Regions from separate parts of the Aggregatibacter sp. genome, predicted to be linked through region 3. Evidence: riboswitches for the same ligand, from Rfam matches in the RefSeq annotation. Region 3 holds a riboswitch; each other region holds the start of a gene.
The links. A riboswitch is a leader RNA that binds a small molecule or an ion and turns the genes downstream of it on or off. The one in region 3 is predicted to bind thiamine pyrophosphate.
Positions count from the first base shown of each region.

Region 1: it holds a riboswitch for thiamine pyrophosphate, as region 3 does, so the genes downstream of both, thiE (thiamine phosphate synthase) here and ACO5E4_RS06930 (ABC transporter substrate-binding protein) in region 3, are expected to answer to the same signal.
Region 2: it holds a riboswitch for thiamine pyrophosphate, as region 3 does, so the genes downstream of both, thiD (bifunctional hydroxymethylpyrimidine kinase/phosphomethylpyrimidine kinase) here and ACO5E4_RS06930 (ABC transporter substrate-binding protein) in region 3, are expected to answer to the same signal.

Region 1 is NZ_DBHLAR010000011.1:181,758-183,961, forward strand. Features, by position in the region: gene eno (phosphopyruvate hydratase) at 1-46, opposite strand, end outside; gene thiE (thiamine phosphate synthase) at 248-910, opposite strand; TPP riboswitch at 969-1,068, opposite strand; gene pyrG (glutamine hydrolyzing CTP synthase) at 1,211-2,204, opposite strand, start outside.
Region 2 is NZ_DBHLAR010000010.1:47,689-49,892, reverse strand. Features, by position in the region: gene glnE (bifunctional [glutamate--ammonia ligase]-adenylyl-L-tyrosine phosphorylase/[glutamate--ammonia-ligase] adenylyltransferase) at 1-617, opposite strand, end outside; TPP riboswitch at 762-849, shown strand; gene thiD (bifunctional hydroxymethylpyrimidine kinase/phosphomethylpyrimidine kinase) at 977-1,786, shown strand; gene thiB (thiamine ABC transporter substrate binding subunit) at 1,808-2,204, shown strand, end outside.
Region 3 is NZ_DBHLAR010000009.1:42,157-44,360, forward strand. Features, by position in the region: gene ACO5E4_RS06930 (ABC transporter substrate-binding protein) at 1-783, opposite strand, end outside; TPP riboswitch at 867-969, opposite strand; gene ACO5E4_RS06935 (DHA2 family efflux MFS transporter permease subunit) at 1,037-2,204, opposite strand, start outside.

The DNA.
Region 1 (2,204 bases), on a different contig from region 3:
GAGAGTCGATAATTTCGCGACCAATGACTTTAACGATTTTTGCCATTTTATTTTCCTCATTAAGTTAATTAAAACGGGTTAGTTTGCTCTAAAAACGTCGGTATCATAAAGCTATTTTGTTCTTTTGTCTTGCAAAAACTACTGACAAATTGATTTTACGCCATGTTTTCCGTCATCTTAAGTGCGGTTCAATTTTAAGATAAATTTTTCGCGCTATTTCACCATCAATGTAAACGAAAATGCGCCATTATTCGGCAAAATATTGCAGTAAATTTTTCACCGCACTTTGCCAGTCTTGTGCCTTGGTGACGGCAGAAATCACAGCAATGCTGCCCACTCCGGTGGGTAAAATATCAGGAAAATGCGAAGCACAAATACCCCCGATGGCGACGGTCGGTATCTTACCTACGTTTTTCACCTGTGCCGCTAAATTGGCAATGCCTTGAGGCGATGAAGGCATCGCTTTGGTTTGCGTTGGGAAAATATGCCCGAGGGCAATATAGGACGGACGCAACGGTAACACCAGATCGACTTCTTCCTGGTTGTGGGTGGAAACACCGAGACGCAGTCCCGCTTGTTGGATGGCGTTTAAATCGGCCGTGAGTAGATCCTCTTGCCCAAGATGGACGCCGTAAGCCTGATACTTAATTGCCAACTGCCAAAAATCATCTACAAATAACCGTACTTGATGCTGTTTGGCTAAGGCAATGCAGCGGGCGATTTCCTCTTCTGCTTGTTCCGCTGAGCGATCTTTAATGCGAATTTGCAAGGTTTTCACTCCGGCGTGAATGAGCCGTTCAACCCATTCATAACTGTCCAAGATAACATACAATCCCAACTTAAATTCAGTGGGCGCAAAAGGGGCGTTGGGTGGGGTTATTTCTGATAAATGAGACACGGCTTCCGACATGGTAATCTCCGATAAGGTGAAGAAAAAGTGGCTTGTGTAGAAGGCGTGATGAAATGCAAACTGGTGGTAACTTGTTCCCTACGTGGGGATTAACCCACAGGTTCCACGGATCTCGCGTTCATTGCGATCTCAGCCTTCCGGCACTCCGACAAGAGGGTTTCAATATAGTGAAAGGCAAGAGTCATAACAAGGGGATAAGCCATTTTTTGTGAAGTGGATCACGGAGAGTAAACAAAAAGTGCGGTCAAAAATCTAAGAGTTTTTCTGACCGCACTTTTATTTCAATTTTTCAGAAAGCCGTTAGTCGGATTTTTTCTGATTGGTTTTTGCCGCTTTCACAAAGCCTTCGAATAATGGATGCCCATCACGTGGCGTGGAGGTGAATTCCGGGTGGAATTGGCAAGCAACAAACCAAGGGTGATTAGGCACTTCAATAATTTCCACCAGTTTTTTATCGGCGGATAAACCGGTCACTTTCAAGCCGGCTTTTTCGATTTGTGGAAGCAAGACATTATTAACTTCGTAACGGTGACGATGACGCTCTTCGATAGTTTCAGCACCATATAATTTGCGTGCTAAACTGCCTTCTACTAAATGGCATTTTTGTGCGCCAAGACGCATGGTGCCACCTAAATCAGATTCATCGCTGCGGACTTCCGTATTGCCTTCTGCATTTTGCCATTCGGTAATTAATCCCACCACAGGTTGTTCACAAGTGCGGTCAAATTCGGAAGAGTTTGCATGGCTCATGCCGGCAACATTACGAGCAAATTCGATTAACGCCACTTGCATGCCTAAGCAAATGCCTAAATACGGAATGTTGTTTTCACGGGCATATTGGGCAGTCAGAATTTTGCCTTCAACACCGCGATAGCCGAAGCCACCCGGCACTAAAATACCGTCTAAACCTTTTAAGATGTCTACGCCTTTGGTTTCCACATCCTGTGAGTCGATGTATTTGATGTTGACGTTCAAGCGATTTTTCAAACCGGCGTGTTTTAACGCTTCGTTTACGGATTTATAGGCATCAGGCAATTCGGTGTATTTACCTACCATCCCAATGGTGACATCGCCTGTCGGGTTGGCTTGTTGATACAACACTTGTTCCCATTCAGATAAATCGGCTTCCGGACAAGTTAAGTGGAAACGATTGCAAATAAAATCATCCAATCCTTGAGATTTCAAGAGTGCCGGAATTTGGTAAATGGAAGACACATCTTTCAATGAAATCACGGCGCGTTCCGGCACGTTACAGAATAACGCGATTTTCGCGCGTTCATTCGGTGGAATCATG
Region 2 (2,204 bases), on a different contig from region 3:
CGCGCCCCCACGGTTTCCCCTTGGCTTGGATAAGTAAAAATCAAATCAATGTCGGAAGAAAAATTCAGTTCAAAACCGCCCAGTTTACCCATGCCGAGAATATATAACTGCTGCGCGTTGCCCTGCGCATCCATCGGTGTACCCATTTCTTCACAAGCCCGCACATAAAGCCAATCGCGCGCACCAATAATCAGACTTTCCGCCAGTTGTGACAAGCGAATAAAAACCTGTTCCACCGTGGCAAAATTGAGACTTTGGCAAACACTCAGCTTCACCATTTCACGGGCGCGAAACAGACGTAATTCTCGATAAAACTGTTCTTCCGTTTGCACATGCTGTAACACCTCGTCCAACCGCTCGGCGTACTGGTCACAGTCCTCAAAGTGCGGTAGTTTTTCCCAACATTTTGCTAAAAACGCAGGCTGTTTCTGCCACGCCTCCGCCACAAAATCCGACATCGCCACCGCCACCGCCATTTGCCCGATATTCGTTGTGGGATCTTCTCTTTGTTGTTCGATTTGTTCAAACAAGGTGGAATCGAATTTTTCCGGAAAAGAGTGAATTAAAACCTCGGCGAGAGAACGGAGTTTATCGGCAAATTGAGCAACAAAAGACATAGTGAATCCTTATGAAAAATGGTGCATAAACTTTAGCATGAAATAGGGGAAATTTCAGGGGAGAAACAGCCAACTTCGGACGACTATGTGTCGATATATTACAATCTCCTTGCCCTTCCTCAGCAAAATAGATAGACTGAATCTCGTTATTAGTCGGGGTGCTTTGTGCTGAGATCATACCCGTGAACCTGATACAGTTAATACTGACGTAGGAAACTAACGAGAAAATCATACTTCCTTTCTTTTTCTCCACATCTTCTTCATTCGTCATTATTGCTGATTATCTTTTTTCATTAAAAAAGGAACAATGATGCAATATGAGTTTTGTCGTTCTGTGCCGGTAAATGGCGGAGGACGTTATGAGTAAAGTCGCGCAAGCGTTGACCATTGCTGGGTCAGATAGCGGTGGTGGCGCCGGAATTCAGGCAGATTTAAAAACATTTCAAATGCGAGGTGTGTTTGGTACTTCGGTGATTACGGCCGTCACGGCGCAAAACACCTTAGGCGTCTTTGATATTCACGCCATCCCCCTTCAAACTATTCAAAGCCAGCTGAAAGCGATTGCTGATGATTTCACGATTAGCGCCTTTAAAATCGGTATGTTAGGCACAGCAGAGATTATCGAATGTGTCGCTGAGGCATTAAATCAGTATCACTTCGGTACGTTGGTGTTAGATCCTGTTATGATCGCCAAAGGCGGTGCGCCGTTGTTGCAACAAAGTGCGGTCGATTCTTTGAATACATTTTTATTGCCGTTAGCAGATGTGATTACGCCGAACTTGCCGGAAGCCAAGGCTCTGACAGGCGTGGAGGTCATGGACGATCAAACGGCGCAACACGCGGCGAAAATTTTACAGGAACGAGGTGTGAAAACGGTGGTGATTAAAGGCGGACACAGCGCGCATTCACAAAGTGCGGTATGTCGCGATTGGGTTTTTACCCCTGATGTGCAATTTACTTTAGAAAGTCCACGTTATGCGACAGCGCAAACCCATGGTACGGGTTGCACGTTCTCCGCTTGTATGACGGCGGAGCTTGCCAAAGGCGTTTCCGTGGAACAGGCGATTAAAACCGCAAAAGACTACATTACGGCGGCAATCAGCCATCCGTTAAATATCGGTCATGGACATGGGCCAACTAATCATTGGGCTTATCAAAATAAAATGTAATTTAGACTGAGGAACAGACACATGAAAAAAACAACGTTAATTTTGACCGCACTTTCTTTATGCGCCGGCACCGCATTGGCGAATCATTATGAAGAAACCGTGAATATTTATACTTACGATTCTTTTACGTCTGATTGGGGCGCCGGCCCGAAAATAAAACAAGCATTTGAACAGCAATTCCCACTTTGCAAGGTGAATTATATGCCATTTGAAAGCGGCGGCACGTTGTTTAACCGCGTGCGTCTGGAAGGGCATAAAACCAAAGCGGATATCGTGTTAGGCTTGGATAATTTTGTATTGGATGAAGCGAAAAAAAGCCAATTATTTGATTCAAATAGCATCGACTTAAGCCAACTTTCTTTGCCAAATCAATGGACGGATAACACGTTCTTGCCTTACGATTTCGGCACATACGCCT
Region 3 (2,204 bases):
TGTGTAGCCCACGCCTTCACAAGGTAAAATGCCTTTTACCGGTGCGCCTTTGTCTTTTTCACGTACATAGCCATGCATAAAGGCAATATCAACGCCTACTTCACCGGTAGCTAAATTGCCGGTAGCTAAGCCGCTTTTGGAATATTGTGCCACATTAGCATTGAGTTTTTTCAAGTAATCAAACGCTTTTTCTTCGCCCCAAAGCTGCACTAATGTCGTCAGAAAAGAATAGCCTGTGCCGGACACGCGGGGATCGGCATATTGAATTTGATTTTTGAATTCCGGTTTGAGTAAATCGGCAAAGCATTTTGGCTCCGGAATATTGAGCTGTTTTAATTTTTCCGTATTCACGCCGATGGCGACTTCCATTAAGTAGATGATCGACGTGTAATCGCCTCGTTCATCCATTAATTTCTTAAATTGTGGCATGATGTTTTTTTGTAATGGTGAGCGGTATGTCGCGAGTAAACCTTGGTCGGCGGCTTGTAAGTGCGGTTCAAATGTGCCGCCAAACCATACATCGGCTTGTGGATTTTCTTTTTCTGCTTTGATTTTACCGAGCACGGTGCCGGTGCTGTTTCGTACAAATTGAGCATCCACGTTGTATTTTTCGGCAAAGCGTTTCGTGACTTTTTCGCAGGTCACATTTTGCACGCTGCAATAAATGGTCAGTTTGCCTTCTGCTTGGGCGTTGTGTGTATAAAACAGCATTGGGAGTAAGCAAAGTGCGGTCGTTTTTAAGGATGTTTTTAGGGGAGAATAATTTTTAGAAAGCTTGGTCATTGAGTTAATCCTTGGTGAGATTGAAAAACAAAACCAGCTAACAACTCAACGGGGAAAATCGGCCGAAATAAGCCATGGAAGCAGAGTGAAGTGCATTAGTTTCCTACGTCAGTGCTAACTGTATCAGGTTCACGGGTATTTCTCAGCTCCATTATTTAAGCTAACGGAGCACCCCGACTAACGCGCATTACTATAGGCGTTTGTTATTGATTTGTAAATAAAAGTGAAAAATATTTCTTTTGGGGACCGCACTTTAATGTCGGTTTCCAAAAGGCGGTTTGGCAAACCAGACCAATATAAATAACACCAAAAACAGCACGGCAGATAACCAAAAAATCTCGTTGGCGCCGATGATAAACCCTTGCGATGTAATGTTACGGGCAAGCAGAGAAGAGGTTTGTTCTTCGCCCATGCCAAAACGCTCCATCATCTGGTAATACTGTTGTGCGTTCGGGTTATACGGGGTAATGGCTTCAGTCAGTTGTGAGTGGTGAACGGCTTCACGGTTATACCACAAGAATGTAGTAAGGGAAGTGCCGATAGAACCGGCGAGGGTTCGCAAAAAGTTAAACAAACTGGAAGCTGAGGCCATTTTGTGCGCCGGTAAATCAGACAGCGTAATGGTGGTGAGCGGCATGAAGAAACAGGCAACAGCTAACCCTTGTACCATTTGCGGCAGTGCCACATCGGCAAAGCTCATGCCCGGTTCAAAGGTAACGGCACGCCAATAAAAGGTAACGGCATAGACTACAAAGCTGATGGTCACCAAAATACGCATATCGATTTTATGTCCAAACTTACCGATAAGAGGGGATAACAAAATCGGGAACAGTCCTACGGGCGCTGATGCTAAGCCGGCCCAAGTGGCGGTGTAGCCAAAAACCTGTTGCAACAACAAGGGAATTAATACGACGGAGCCGAGGTAAATTAAAAATGCCAAGCTGGTGGATAAACAGCCCACAGTGAAATTGCGTTGCTTGAATAAGGAAATATCCACCACAGGGTTGTCGTCCGTCAGTTCCCAAATGACAAGCGCGGTTAAGGTTACGGCGGAAATGACGGCAAGGATAATGATTTCAGTGGAGTTAAACCAATCCTGCTCACGTCCTTGATCCAGCATTAATTGCAAGCAGCCTACGCCTAACACCAATAAGACTAGTCCCACCGTATCAATAGGTTGGTGCTGAATTTTACTTTCTCGTGGCATTAATATTTTCCAACTGGTACTGATAATGAACAGTCCAACGGGCACATTAATAAAGAAGATCCACCCCCAATGTAAATTATCACTGATCCAACCACCGAGAATGGGACCGAAAATCGGTGCAACTACAATGGTCATTGCCCAAAATGCCAATGCCATGCCCCGTTTTTCCGAAGGATAGTTATTGAGTAGCAAACTCTGAGACAGCGGAATAATC